Regions from separate parts of the Streptomyces sp. NPDC085866 genome, predicted to be linked through region 3. Evidence: riboswitches for the same ligand, from Rfam matches in the RefSeq annotation. Region 3 holds a riboswitch; each other region holds the start of a gene.
The links. Region 3 has a riboswitch for cyclic di-AMP ahead of ACIF83_RS20300 (NlpC/P60 family protein). Riboswitches for the same ligand answer to the same signal wherever they lie in the genome.

Region 1 (4,602 bases), on a different contig from region 3:
CTGGCCGGCGTTGGTCCACAGGTTCTTCGGGCGGCGGGACTCGTTGCGCTCGATGACCGCGTTGGCGGCGGACAGGATGGTCTGCGTGGAGCGGTAGTTCTGCTCCAGCAGGATCGTCGTCGCGTTCGGGTAGTCCTCCTCGAACTGGAGGATGTTGCGGATGGTCGCGCCCCGGAAGGCGTAGATCGACTGGTCCGCGTCACCCACCACGCACAGTTCGGCGGGCGGGAGGTCGTACTCGTTCGGCGGTGCGTCCTCATCGTGCTCGCCGGTGCCGACCAGCTCGCGCACCAGCGCGTACTGGGCGTGGTTGGTGTCCTGGTACTCGTCGACCAGGACGTGTCGGAAGCGGCGGCGGTAGTGCTCGGCGACGTCCGGGAAGGCACGCAGCAGGTTGACCGTCGTCATGATCAGGTCGTCGAAGTCGAGCGCGTTGGCCTCGCGCAGCCGCGACTGGTAGAGCGCGTAGGCCTGGGCGAGGGTCTTCTCGAAGCCGTCGCCGGCCTGGGCGGCGAAGTCCTCCTCGTCGATCAGCTCGTTCTTGAGGTTGCTGATCTTGGCACTGAAGGACTTGGGCGGGAAGCGCTTGGGGTCGAGGTCCAGGTCACGGCAGACCAGGGCCATCAGGCGCTTGCTGTCGGCGGCGTCGTAGATGGAGAAGCTCGACGTGAAGCCGAGCTTCTTCGACTCGCGCCGGAGGATCCGTACGCACGCGCTGTGGAAGGTCATGACCCACATCGCGTTCGCGCGCGGGCCGACGAGCTGCTCGACGCGCTCCTTCATCTCGCCCGCGGCCTTGTTGGTGAAGGTGATCGCGAGGATCTGGCCCGGATGCACGTTCCGCTCGGCGAGCAGGTGGGCGATGCGGTGGGTGAGCACACGGGTCTTGCCGGAGCCGGCGCCGGCGACGATGAGCAGCGGGGAGTCGGCGTGGACGACCGCGGCGCGCTGGTTCTCGTTCAGCCCGTCCAGGAGTGCGGCCGCGTCGAGCGCGGGGCGGTGGGCGCCGTCGCGGTAGTACGCGTCCCGGTCCGGCGGCACATCGAACTTCCCGCCGAACAGATCGTCCGGAAGCGGCTCCGGAGCGTGATCGTCCTCGGGCGGCGGCGGGGGCTCCTCCTCGCGCCCGCGAGGGGCCTGGAGGTCCGCCAGGAAGCTGTCGTCAAAGAGGCTGCTCATCGCTCTCCGAGTCTAGGGCGCCGCACCGACAACCGGTCGCCGTCCCGGGAACATGGCCGGTTCGGGAAGAGCCGGTCCTGCGCGCCCAGGTCGGCCGAACAGCCCCTCACGCAGCGGAATCACACTGTGACACGGGAGCGGTCCCACACTCAGGTCACGAAAATGTATCGGACATATCGTGCACCAACCTTCACACGAGACACACCAGTTGGCTAGGTTGCGGGGCGGGCCGCACGCCCCCTTCCGGCGAACGTCGCCGATCCGCGCGGCCTCCGCCGAGTCCGGCGCGCCCCCGTACGGTGCCCGGAGCCGGGGACCCACCGAACCTTGGGGTGAATCGGCACACGTCCCGTCCCGGGACGAGGGCCGTAGGGCAAACCTTCCGACCACCCGCCCGAACCCGACAGCTAACCCGGTAGGCGGCACATGGAAGGAGTCGCCTCCCTTGGCGTCGCACCGCAAGACGCGCCCCGCGGGCACACTCGGAGCAGGTTTCCGCACCCCAGTCCTGGCCACCGCCGCCCTCACCTCCGTGGCCGTCCTGTCCCAGACGGCCGACGCCGCTCCCTCGGGCGACGGAAAGCCGAGCCTGGAGGAGGTCGAGAAGAAGGTCGACGACCTCTACCGTCAGGCGGAGTCGGCGACCGAGAAGTACAACGCCGCCAAGGAGCAGACCGGCAAGCAGCGCACCCACATCGACAGCCTGCGCGAAGAGGTCGCCCGGCGGACCGCCCGGATGAACAAGGCCCGCGAGAGGCTGGGTTCGTTCGCCGCCGCCCAGTACCGGACCGGGGCCGCCACGCCCGACACCGCCACCTTCCTGCTCGCGGACAGTCCCCAGGACTACTTCGACGAGAGCCAGCTGATGAACCGGCTGACCTCGCGGCAGAAGAGCGCCGTCGACGACTACGTCACCGAGCAGGCCGCGACCATGAAGAAGCGGCAGGAGGCCGCCAAGAGCCTCCAGGCGCTGTCCGAGTCGCAGAGCGAGCTGCAGGCCGCCAAGGCCGGCGTCCAGAAGAAGCTCGCCTCCGCGCGCAAGCTGCTGTCCCAGCTGACGGCCGAGGAGAAGGCCCGGCTGGCGGCGATCGAGCGGCAGAAGCAGGAGGAGGCCGCGCGCAAGGCCGCGGAGCTGGCGAAGCAGCAGGCTGCACAGGCCAAGGCGGAGCAGCAGGCGCAGCAGGCCGGCGGTTCGTCCACGACGAGCGGCTCGTCCGGCTCCGGCGGCTCGTCGACGTCCTCCGGGACGTACGCCACCAAGGCCGAGAAGGCGATCGCCTTCGCCCGCGCCCAGATCGGAAAGCCGTACGTGTGGGGCGCCACCGGACCCGGCTCGTACGACTGCTCGGGCCTCACCCAGGCCTCCTGGAAGGCCGCCGGCGTCGCGCTCCCGCGCACCACCTACGACCAGGTGAACGTGGGAACCACGGTCTCCCTCGCCGATGCGAGGCCCGGTGACCTGATCTTCTTCTACGACGACATCAGCCACGTCGGCATCTACATAGGCAACGGCATGATGATCCACGCCCCCAAGCCCGGCGCGTACGTCCGCGAGGAGTCGATCTACTACGGCGGCGAATCGATCATCCACAGCGTGGTCCGCCCCGCCTGACCGTCCCCTCCGTCCAGCCCTGCCGTCCCCTTTTCGAGGTTTCGAGCGCCACGCGCGCGCGTGGCCTCCGTGCCCCGCCCGCGCGGCTGCCTAGCATCGGGCCCATGCCCGGCATCTCGGCTCTGCGTACGTGGTGGGCGGGGCGTCCGTCGGCGGCGGGTGCCGCCGTCATGGCGACCGGCATCGTCTCGGTGGGCCTGCATCAGACGGGCGCCGAGACGGTGTCCCGGGTCTTCCTGTGGCTGGCCTGCGTCGCCTGGGTGGCGCTGGCCGCCGACTTCCTCGTACGGCTGGTGGCGCAGCGGGAGCGCTGGGTGGCCGAGGCGCACAGCCCGGGCTCGCTCACTGCCGTCGCCGCCACGGCCGTGCTCGGCACCCGGTTCTCGGCGCTCGGCCGGCAGACGCCGGCCGAGGTGGCGCTGGCGCTGGCCCTCGTGCTCTGGCCGGTGCTGCTGTACCTGGTCGTACAGCACTGGGAGCGGCACATGCCGGGAGCGGTGTTCCTTTGTTGTGTGGCCACACAGGGGCTTGCGGTGCTGGCGGCCACGCTGGCCGCGGCGGAGACGACGGCCTGGCTCGCGCACGCCGCACTGGTGCTGTTCTGGCTGGGCCTGGTGCTCTACGGCCTCGACCTGCCGCGCTTCGATCGGCGGCAGGTCGTCGAGGGGGCCGGGGACCAATGGATCGCGGGCGGGGCGCTCGCCATCTCGGCGCTGGCCGGGGCGAAACTGCTCTCCGCCGACAGTCCGCGGCTGTACCTGTGGAACGACGACGACCGGGGCGTTCTGCGGAACGTGACGGTGGCGCTGCTCTTCCTGGACCTGGCCTGGTACGTGGTTCTGCTGATCGCCGAGGTGGCCCGGCCGCGCCTGCGCTACGACATGCGGCGCTGGGCGACGGTGTTCCCCATGGGGATGACCGGGGCGGCCACGTTGTCGGTGGCGGCCGCCGTGGGCACCGGGTGGTTGAAGGGGCCGGGGCAGGTGTTGGTGTGGGTGGCGGTGGCGGCGTGGGTCGTGGTCGCGGCCGGCGCGGCCCTCGCGGCCCGCGCCGGGATCAGCGGACGGCGCTGAACGTCACGTCCACAGCACGGCGATGAAGATGTTCGCCGTGGTCAGCAGGCCGACCAGCCCGAAGAGGCTCTTGTCCACCTTCTCCTCGTCGCGCTTCACGTACACCAGCCCGAGGATCACGATCAGCAGGGCCAGCTTCACGCCGATCTTGACGGTGTTGACGTGGTGGCCATCGGCCTGGTTGAGGCCGACCAGGGCCACACCGGTGACCAGCATGGTGAACGCGCCGTGCAGCATCCCGGGGACGAAGCGGGCCGTGCCCCGGCCCATCGCCTTCATCTGGGTGAGGAAACCGCCGAGCAGCGCGGCGATACCGATGATGTGCAGGCCGACGAAGAGATGGATGAGTACGTCCATGAGCCCGGAGCCTAATCAGAGGCCCGGCAGCCCCCTGTCACCGGGCCCGCCGGAAGCATCCGTGGATCTTGCATATATGCGCCTCATAGCAGCACATGGCTCCCGTGTGTCCCGCATTCCGTGCATCGGTCACCACGCTACGTGAAGACGACGACTCCAGACCGGCAATCCGGTCACATGCGGTCACGCCTCGATCGCTCGAAGACAGTTCCGCACTCCGCGTTACCAACCCGTCACACCCGGGCTTAGCGTCCTCCCCCAGGTGACCGGCTCCCCACCGCCGCCCGGGCCAGGGGCGGCAGTCGGGCACCACCGCCGAGAAAGGTCCGGCGGCGGCCCGCTTCCCCTGTGCGGGCCGTCGCCGGACGCACCGCTCGTTCG
Region 2 (4,602 bases), on a different contig from region 3:
CCGTACCTATTGTTCAGGCTCGGAACAAAGGGGCTTGTGAATGAGGCCCGGCCGAAGAGTGGGGAAACAGGCGGGGAGAGAGGGGAAACGGGGCGGGGAAACAAGGCGAGGAGACACAAACAACCCCGCCCCGGCGCGTACGGGGGAACACGCGCCGGGGCGGGGAGCCCGTGGGGACGGGGGGACGACCCTCACGAGGCCTTCAGAGTGGGGGCAGGCCTTGTGAGAGCACTGTGGTTCCGGTGGGAGCCAGGTGTCACTTCAGGTGCAGCTGCTGGCCCGGGTAGATGAGGTTCGCGTCCTCGACGATGTCCTTGTTCAGCTCGAACAGCTTCTTCCAGCCGCCGTTGACCTTGTGCTTCTCGGCGATCGCGCCGAGGGTGTCACCCTTGACCACCTTGTACTCGCCGTCACCCTTCTTGACCTTCTTGCCGGTCGGGGTGGTGACGGTCTGGCTCGCGGCCGGGCGCTCGGCGGACCGGGAGGCGGCCTGCTGCTCGGTGGCGCGGGTGGTGGTCGTGGTGGTCTTCGAGGAGCTGCTGCTCGACGGGGCCGCCGCGGTGCCGCTGTACGGGGTGCTCGACAGGCCCGTGCCGCAGACCGGCCAGGCGCCCTTGCCCTGGGAGGCGAGGACCTTCTCGGCGACGGTGATCTGCTGCTGCTTGGTGGCCAGGTCGGCGCGGGCGGCGTAGGCCGTGCCACCGTAGGCGGCCCAGGTGGAGGCGGAGAACTGCAGGCCGCCGTAGTAGCCGTTGCCGGTGTTGATCGCCCAGTTGCCGCCGGACTCGCACTGGGCGACCGCGTCCCACTCGGAGGCGGTGGCGGCGGAGGCGTTGCCGGCCGCCATCAGCGGGGCGGCGACGGCGGCGCCGGTGACACCGGCGAGCGCGATGACACGGGTGGCCTTGAACGGACGACGGTGCTTGCCCTTGCCGGAGAACAGCATGGATCGATCCCCTCACCGACGCCTGCGAGGTGAGCTGTCGGGTTCGGGCCGGTTGAGTTGCCCGGCCGCGACCCTTACGGGACGCGGCTTCACCCCAAGCCGGTACCGACATCAACTGCCGGTCCCGGCACTTACCTTGGGTCCCCCGCTCCTGCCTACGGCGCATGACGCGACGACTGTTCCCGGGCAACCGCTGGCAGGACTCGGCGTTGCGGATGCCGGGGCTCGTGGTGACGAGCGGCCTTGACCGTAGACAGGCGATCGGCGGAATTTCAAAGACGATCAGGGCTTCTGAGACTCATCCCACACTTTCGCCAAAACGGACATTAAGGAGCGAAGCGGGGCGTCAACTCCCGCTACTTATCGCCCTTTTCGGCACCGACTTTCAGGGTCTGACCGGCACTGATGTGGTTCGGGTCGGTGCCGATGGCCTTCTTGTTCTCGGCGTAGAGCGCGTGCCATCCACCGTCGAGGTCAAGGGAGTCGGCGATGGAGACGAGGGTGTCGCCCTCGCGGACGGTGTAGGTGCCCGGGTCGCGGTCGGCGTGGCGACCCGACGGGGTGTCGCTCTGACCGTTTGCCGTACTTTCGTCCGCACTCGCACCGCGGTGACGTCCGCCACTGCTGAGGGCGCCGGTGTCGACCAGGCTCCAAGAGCTGCTGGTCTGCCACGAATTGTCCGAGTCTTCCGTTGCGGGATCCGTAGTGACGGACTCGCCGCCCTGGACATCCCCGGAGCCGGGCGATACGGATTTGTCGGACTTGGGAGTGTCTACCCCCTTGCCGGAACCCTTGGAGTCGGCACCCTTGTCGGCACTCGGGGACGGCATGGTCGTCGCATCCGAAGAAGAGTCGGACGAGGGCGACGAGGAGGACGAATCCGGCAGATCGGACGGGTCGGAATTCTCGTCGGAACCGGAATTGCCGTCCTGGTTGGACGAGTCCGAGGACGTGGAGGAGTCACCGGATTGCGCCGAGCCCGAGTCGGAGCCCGAGACGCCCGTGTCGACATCCACGGAGCCGGACTTCGAGGTCATGCCGGCGAGCAGGGCGCAGGTGGCCCAGGGAGTGGTGCCCTGGTCGGCGAGAATCTTCTCGGCGACGGCGATCTGCTGTGAACGGCTGGCCTGGTCGGCGCTGGAGGCGTACTTCGTGCCGCCGTACTTGGCCCAGTCGCCCTGGGATATCTGCAGACCGCCGTAGTAACCGTTGCCGGTGTCGGCACTCCAGGAGCCGCCGCTCTCGCACTCGGCCACCTTGTCCCATGTGGTGCCGTCGGCCGCGTTGGCGCTCGCCGCACCGAGGAGCGGGATGGCGATGGCGGAGCCGGTCACGCCGGCCGCGACGAGGAGGGCCGGAGCCTGGCGGGGGCGACGGTGACGACCGTTCCCGGAGAGCATGCGGAAGCCTTTCGTACGACGGCGGGGCCGGCATGGCCGATGGAACTCGGGGGCCACGCTGATGAGTGAACGTATCGGCAGACGATCACTTGTCACAAGTTAATGCCGCACAGATCACGTGAAGATCACAGAAGAGAGTGTCTGTCATGTTCGACTGTGTGAACGTCTGTCCGCGTCCGGCCTGTTCGAGCCGCGCTCAGAGGGCGGGCGTGAACTCCACGGGGAGGGTGCGCACGCCCCGCATGATGAGTCCGCCGCGCCAGCGCAGCTCGGCCGGGTCCGCCCCGAGCCGCAGGTCGGGGAGGCGGGTGAGGAGGGTGGCGAGCGCGGTCTGGCCCTCCAGACGGGCGAGCGGGGCGCCGAGGCAGTAGTGGATGCCGTGGCCGTAGCCGAGGTGCTGGTTGTCCCGGCGGGACAGGTCCAGGACGTCCGGGTCGGCGAACCGCTCCGGATCCCGGTCCGCGGCGGCGAGGACGACGAGCACCGGGTCCCCGGCGGCGATGTCCTGCCCGCCGATGGTGAGCGGCCGGGTGGCGAACCGCCAGGTGGCCAGCTCCACCGGGCCGTCGTAGCGCAGGAGTTCCTCGACCCCGGTCTCCAGCAGGTCCCGCTCCCCGGCGGCCAGGGACCGCTGCAGGCGGTGGCGCTGCTCGGGGTGGGTGAGCAGGGCGTAGGTGCCGTTGCCGATCAGGTTCACGGTCGTCTCGAACCCGGCGAACAGCAGGATGAAGGCCATCGCGGCGGCCTCGTTCTCGGTGAGGTGCTCGCCGTGGTCGGAGGCGCGGATGAGGCCGGAGATCAGGTCCTCGCCCGGGGTCGGCTCGGCGGGCAGCGCCTCGCGCTTGCGGTGGATGAGGTCGGCGAGATAGCCGCGCATCTTCTTGACGGACCGTGCGACCCCGCCCCGCGGCCCTCCCCCGTGCCGGATCATCATCCCCGCCCAGTCCCGGAAGTCGTCCTGGTCCTCGCGCGGTACGCCGAGCAGGTCGCAGATGGCGTAGATGGGGAGCGGGAACGCGAACTCGTGGATGAGGTCGGCCGAGCCCTGCTTCGCGAACTGGTCGATGAGGTGGTCGGTCAGTTCCTGCACCCGGGGCGCGAACTCGGCGACCCTGCGGGGCGTGAACGCCTTGCTGACCAGCCGGCGCAGGCGGGTGTGGTCCGGCGGGTCGATGTTCAGCAGGTGCGTCATCAGCTCGGCCTTGCGCTCGCCCGGGATACCGGTCTTCCCCTTGGCGTGCGCGGGCTCGTCGTGATGCGCCGGGTTCTTGCTCAGCCGCTGGTCGGCGAGGGCCTGCTTGGCATCGGCGTACCGCGTGACCAGCCAGGCCTCGACCCCACTGGGCAGCCGGGTCCGGTGCACGGGGGCGTGCTCACGGAGCCAGGCGTAGGCGGGGTAGGGGTCGCTGGCGAACTCCCAGGTGAAGAGGTCGGGGGCCGTCGGGGGGTGGGGGTGGCTGGGCTGGCTGGTCACTCCGTGACGGTATCCGGCTTCCCGGACGTCTCGCCGAGCGCCTTCAGGGCAGCGGGGTGGCCCAGGGCGGCGGCTTTGCGGTACCAGGCCAGGGCTCCCGGGTTGCTGCCCTGCTTCTTCAAGAGGGTGGCGAGCAGAAAGGCGCCATAGGCGTCACCGAGTTCGTACGCCTTGCGATACCAGGTGACAGCCTCGTCGACCCGGCCCTGCTGCTCCAGCAGGAACCCGAGGTGGGCCGCTTGCATGGCTGTCCCGTTCTCGGCGTCCTCGCGGCAATAGGCTTCGGCCTGCTCGATCGACCGGCTGAGCGGGCTGTCCCAGAGCGCCTCGGCGGCCCTGTGGTCCCCGGCAGCGGCGGCACGACGGAACCAGACCTCGGCCAAGGGCACCTCGTCCGACGCCCGATGCAGCGCCCCATAGCTCATCGCGACCTCGGTACGGCCCATCACCATCGCCGCGTAGTACCACTCAGCGGCGCCATCGTGGTCCCCGGCCCCGAACAGCAGGTCGCCCAGGAGGTGGGCGGCCTCCCCGTTTCCCCTGTTGGCCCCCCACCGCAGCCATCGCGCCGCCCGCTCTTGCAGCAGCTTGCCGAGCAGTGTCGCCGCCTCCGCGTCCCCCGCCCACGCCGCCGTCTCCAGAAACGGCTCCGCCTGCTCCTCATGACCGCGCTCCACCAGCAGCCGCCCGAGGTGTCCCGCCGCCTTGGCCATCCCGGCCTCGGCCGCCCTCCGGAACCAGACCTCGGCCTCCTCGCCGGCCCCCAGACTCTCCTCCAGCAG
Region 3 (4,602 bases):
AAAGCTCCGGTGTCGACGGGGCGCGGCGCTGCGAAAGCTCCGGTGTCGACGGGGCGCGGCGCTGCGAAAGCCCCGGTGCCGACGGTGACTGGCGCGGCGAAGGAACCGTTGTCGGTCGTGGGAGGCGCGGCGAAAGCTCCGGTGTTGGTCGGGAGGGGCGCGGTGAAGGACCCGGTGTCGACGGGGCGCGGCGCTGCGAAAGCCCCGGTGTCGATGGGGAGGGGCGCGGCGTAGGAGCCGGTGTCGGTCGGGAGGGGCGCGGCGAAGGAGCCGGTGTCGGTCGGGAGGGGCGCGGCGTAGGAGCCGGTGTCGGTCGGGAGGGGCGCGGCGTAAGCCCCGGTGTCGGCCGGAAGGGGCGCTGCGAAGGACCCGGTGTCAGCCGGGAGGCCCGCAGGCAGCGGCGCGGCGAAGGAGCCCGTGTCGGTCAAAGGGGCCGTCGCGGCCGGACGGCTGAAGGGCTCGCTGCCGGCCGGGAGTGCGGCCGTGCCGAGGGCGCCGGTCGTCTCCTGCGCCGGGAACACGCCGGGTGCCGCCCACTGCGGTGCGCGCCACTGGTCCTCGGTCGGCCGTGGCGCCTGACCCGCCGTGGTGCCCAGGGCGTCCGGCGCGGGAGTGGGCTGGGCGGCCGCGGCGCGCAGGGCGATGCCGCGGGACAACACGTCCCGGGCCGCGGCGAGTTTGCGCCGGTTCTCCGCCTTGGACACGGCCGGGGCGGGCCGCCGGGAGCCGGTGGCAGGGGCGGGCAGTGCCCGGGGCTCCTGCTGAGGGATCGCCGGGGAGGCGGCGAGAGGCAGGGCGGCCGTCGGTGCCGAGGTGCGGCCCGCCGGTTCCAGCATGGCCCGGTTCGGCGGCTCGGCCGAGGCTCGGCCGGGGAGCTCCAGGGCGGTGCGGTCGGCCGCTACTTCCATGACCCGGCTGGTCAGTTCGGGAAGGGCGCGGCTCGTCAGCTCGGGGACGGGCCGAGCGGTCGGCTCGGCGGCAGCCCCACGCGGCAGCTCCGGCAGCGCACGGGCACCCGTCCGCCCCGAAGGCCCGGCGGGCAACTCCGGCAGACCTCGCCCCGGTGTCTCCCGGTCACCGCCGGGGCGATCGCCGCCGGTTCGGTCCGAGGAGCGGGCCGGGGCGGCCCGCCGGCCGGGCATCCGGTCCGCCGGCAGGACCGCCGGGGCGGACGGGCCGAGCTTGGCCCGCGCCCCTTCGAACCACTGCTTGGCCACCTCGTCGAGGGCCGGATCCGAGCGCCGTTCCGGCCGCTTGGCCAGCGGAACACCACGGGTCCGTGTCGCCCCCGCCATGGCCCGAGTCGCGTTGAAGTTCCCGGTCTCGTCCTCGGCCCGGTCGTAGAGGGAGCTGATTCGCTGCCGGACCTCGTCGCGGCTGTCCGTCGCCATGAAGGGACGCACTCCTTCCGTGCTCCGCCTACCGAGTCAGCTGTCGGGTTCGGGCGGTCGGTTCCGGAAGGCGTGCCCTACGACCGTCGCCCGCGAGGGCGTTGGCCGATTCACCCCGAAGTCGGTCGGGTCCCGGCTCCGGCGGCACTCCACGGTGCACCGGATTCGGCGGAGGCCACGCGGCCCGGCGCGGTTCGCCGGGGGAGCCGTGCGGCCTGGTCGTCAACCTAGCCAATTTGTGTGGCCCGTGTGAAGGTTGAAGTGCGCAATGTCCGATACAGATATGTGATGTTCGTCTTGCCATTCGAGATGGGTCACCCTCCGGGTGACGCGGTGCCTATGAGATTCTGATGAATTCTCGGGACGCCTGAACACTCGGGCGCCCGGATCCGTATGGGGCGGGGGATTTCCATGCCGAGCCGCTCGACAGACTCAGAGGTACTTCCGTGGGACGCAACACGCGCAGACGCCCGACCCGTGCACGACGCGCGACCTTCGCAGCGGTCGCCCTGATGCTGGGCGGAGGCGGGCTCGTCGCGGCGAATGTCTACGCCTCGGCCACCGAGGGCACATGGGGCGGGGACAGCGGCCCCGACGCGACCGGACAGGTCCGCTCCGCGGGCATGGCCACGATCGACTGCCCGGACGTCGGCAGCCGGCTGACGACGGTGCCGGACGGCGCCCGCGAGGCCGTCGACCGTGAACTCGCCCAGCTGGACCAGCAGATCGCGGCCGCCTACCAGCAACTCCAGGCGTCGGCCGATTCCGTCCGCCAGGACCCCACGGCGGCGGACGAGCCCATCATGAACCCGCTGAAGGAGAAGCGGTCGGCCACGATCGAGCGGATCGCCGTCGCCATCGACCAGGTCGGTGACCGGCCGGAAGGACTGGAATCCCTGGCCGCCTGCACCCTGCGCCCTGCCCAGGACGGCGCCGGCGGCGACACCGGCAACGCCGGCCAGGGCAGCGCCACCCCGAGCGACGGAGCCCAACAGGGCACCGGCCAGGGCCAGAACGGCGCCGGCCAGGGCGGCAACGGTCCCGTCGCCTCCGACTACGCGGACATCACCTCCGTACAGCCGAACGTGCCGAACCCGCCCCGGCAGGACGACGCGTCGCGCGGCACGTTCACCTCCGAGTGCGGTGTCAACGCAGGCGGCCTGTTCAACTCCGACAACGTGATCGTCGCGCCCGGCGTCTCCAACGGCGCCCACCACTTCCACGACTACATCGGCAACCAGTCCAACAACGCCTTCGCCAGCGACGAGGACCTGGCCGACGCCCAGACCAGCTGTGTGGACCAGGGAGACAAGTCCACCTACTACTGGCCGGTGCTGCGGCTGCAGAACGGCAAGCAGGAACGGGACGCCGGCGCCCCGGGCGGCGGCACCGAGGGCAACGCGGGCCAGATCGTCACGGCCAAGCAGGTGACGCTGACCTTCGTGGGCAACCCGCGCGGCAAGGTCACCGAGATGCCGCGCCTGCTGCGCATCATCACCGGCGACGCCAAGGCCTTCGTCAACGGCCCCGGCAACGCCAACGCCTCGTGGAGCTGCACCGGTTTCGAGGACCGGCAGCTGAAGGACAAGTACCCGCTGTGTCCGTCCGGCAGCGACGTGGTGCGCACCTTCCGCTTCCAGAGCTGCTGGGACGGCCGCAACATCGACAGTGCCAACCACCGCACCCACGTGGCCTTCGCCGGCCCCGACGGTTCCTGCCCCGAGGGCTTCCGGGCGATTCCGCAGCTGGTCCAGCGCATCGTCTACGGCGTCGCCGCGCCGAGCCTGAACGACGGTGGGCGGACGGTGCCGTTCTTCGCGGTGGACTCCTTCCCCGAGCAGCTGCACAAGCCGGTCACCGACCACGGCGACTTCATCAACGTCTTCGACGAGGACCTGATGCGCGAGATGGTCGACTGCATCAACTCCGGCCGGACCTGCGGACCCCGTGGCGGTGACGACTCCGGTGCCACCACGGCCCCGAGCCCGAGCGACGACTCCGGTGCGACGGACGCCCCGGGCACGGGCACCGGCGGCGCCACGGCCGCCCCCGCCACGAGCGCCCCGGCCGAGCCTGCCCCGGCCTCCTCCGACTCGACGCAGGAGCCCAGGACCTACACGTCGACCTCGCCGGCGAACACCACCAAGCACGACAAGCCCGCCAAGCACGACAGCCAGTCCTCCCAGCAGGGCGGACGGACCAAGCAGGACGGCGAGGGCAAGCAGACGGCTCCCGCGAAGGCCGACAAGGCCGCCTCGACCGCACCGTCCGACTCGGGTGCCGGCGAGGTCGGTCAGGCCACCCGGACCCCTGCCGGCGGTCAGGCCGCCCAGTCCCCGGCCGCACCGGCGCAGCCCCCCGCCGACCAGAGCGAACCCCAGGCCGTCCAGGGCGGCCTCGCCGAGACCGGCGCACACCTGTGGCCCGCGGCCATCGGTACGCTGCTCGCCCTCTCCGGCCTCGTCATGCTGATCCGGGCCAAGCGCCTGCGGTACTGACGGCACGTCACGGAACGACGAAACGGCGGCCCCACCCTCCAGCGGTGCGGCCGCCGTTTCGCCGTCCGGAGCCCGTCGACCACTTGTGGGAGCGCTCCCAACCGCATGAGGATGTCCTCATGCCACCCACGGACACCCGCCCCGCGATCCGCCGCTACCGCCCCACCGACCGCGACGCGGTCGCCGACATCTGCGTCCGGACCGCGTACAACGGCGGCGACTCCCGCGCCCTCTGTCCGGATCTGCGTCTGATGCCGTCGATCTTCGCCGAGCCCTACTGCCACTTCGACCCGGACCTCGCCTTCGTCCTGGACGACGGCGAAGGCCGGGCGGTGGGGTACGTCGTCGCTACGGCGGACACCGAGCGGTTCGTCGAGGACTTCCGGCGGACCTGGATCCCCGGGCTGGCCGAGCGCTACCCGGAACCCACCGCGCACCCTCGCACGCCCACCGAGGAGATGATCGGCCTCCTGCACCGCCCGGAGCGCATGCTCGTACCCGAACTCGCCGCCTACCCGGCCCACCTGCACATCGACCTGCTGCCGCCGTGGCAGGGGCGCGGACACGGCCGTCGGTTGATGCACACACTGCTGAACACCCTGCACGCGCAGGGCGTTCCGGCCGTCCACCTCGGCATGGTCACGGTCAACACGGCCGCCCGGGCGTTCTACGACCGGCTCGGCTTCCACGAGATCCCGGTCGCGGACCCCGGC

Region 1: another riboswitch for cyclic di-AMP. It lies ahead of ACIF83_RS26740 (NlpC/P60 family protein); the one in region 3 lies ahead of ACIF83_RS20300 (NlpC/P60 family protein).
Region 2: another riboswitch for cyclic di-AMP. It lies ahead of ACIF83_RS16165 (transglycosylase family protein); the one in region 3 lies ahead of ACIF83_RS20300 (NlpC/P60 family protein).

Annotation. Positions count from the first base shown of each region.
Region 1 covers NZ_JBITSQ010000010.1:310,334-314,935, reverse strand. The annotation lists gene pcrA (DNA helicase PcrA) at 1-1,179, opposite strand, end outside; cyclic di-AMP (ydaO/yuaA leader) riboswitch at 1,443-1,616, shown strand; gene ACIF83_RS26740 (NlpC/P60 family protein) at 1,625-2,791, shown strand; gene ACIF83_RS26735 (tellurite resistance/C4-dicarboxylate transporter family protein) at 2,896-3,864, shown strand; gene ACIF83_RS26730 (hypothetical protein) at 3,868-4,221, opposite strand.
Region 2 covers NZ_JBITSQ010000006.1:97,435-102,036, forward strand. The annotation lists gene ACIF83_RS16165 (transglycosylase family protein) at 257-946, opposite strand; cyclic di-AMP (ydaO/yuaA leader) riboswitch at 951-1,119, opposite strand; gene ACIF83_RS16170 (transglycosylase family protein) at 1,303-2,346, opposite strand; gene ACIF83_RS16175 (cytochrome P450) at 2,543-3,820, opposite strand; gene ACIF83_RS16180 (tetratricopeptide repeat protein) at 3,817-4,602, opposite strand, start outside.
Region 3 covers NZ_JBITSQ010000007.1:390,521-395,122, reverse strand. The annotation lists gene ACIF83_RS20300 (NlpC/P60 family protein) at 1-1,391, opposite strand, end outside; cyclic di-AMP (ydaO/yuaA leader) riboswitch at 1,402-1,572, opposite strand; gene ACIF83_RS20295 (DUF1996 domain-containing protein) at 1,904-3,889, shown strand; gene ACIF83_RS20290 (GNAT family N-acetyltransferase) at 4,009-4,602, shown strand, end outside.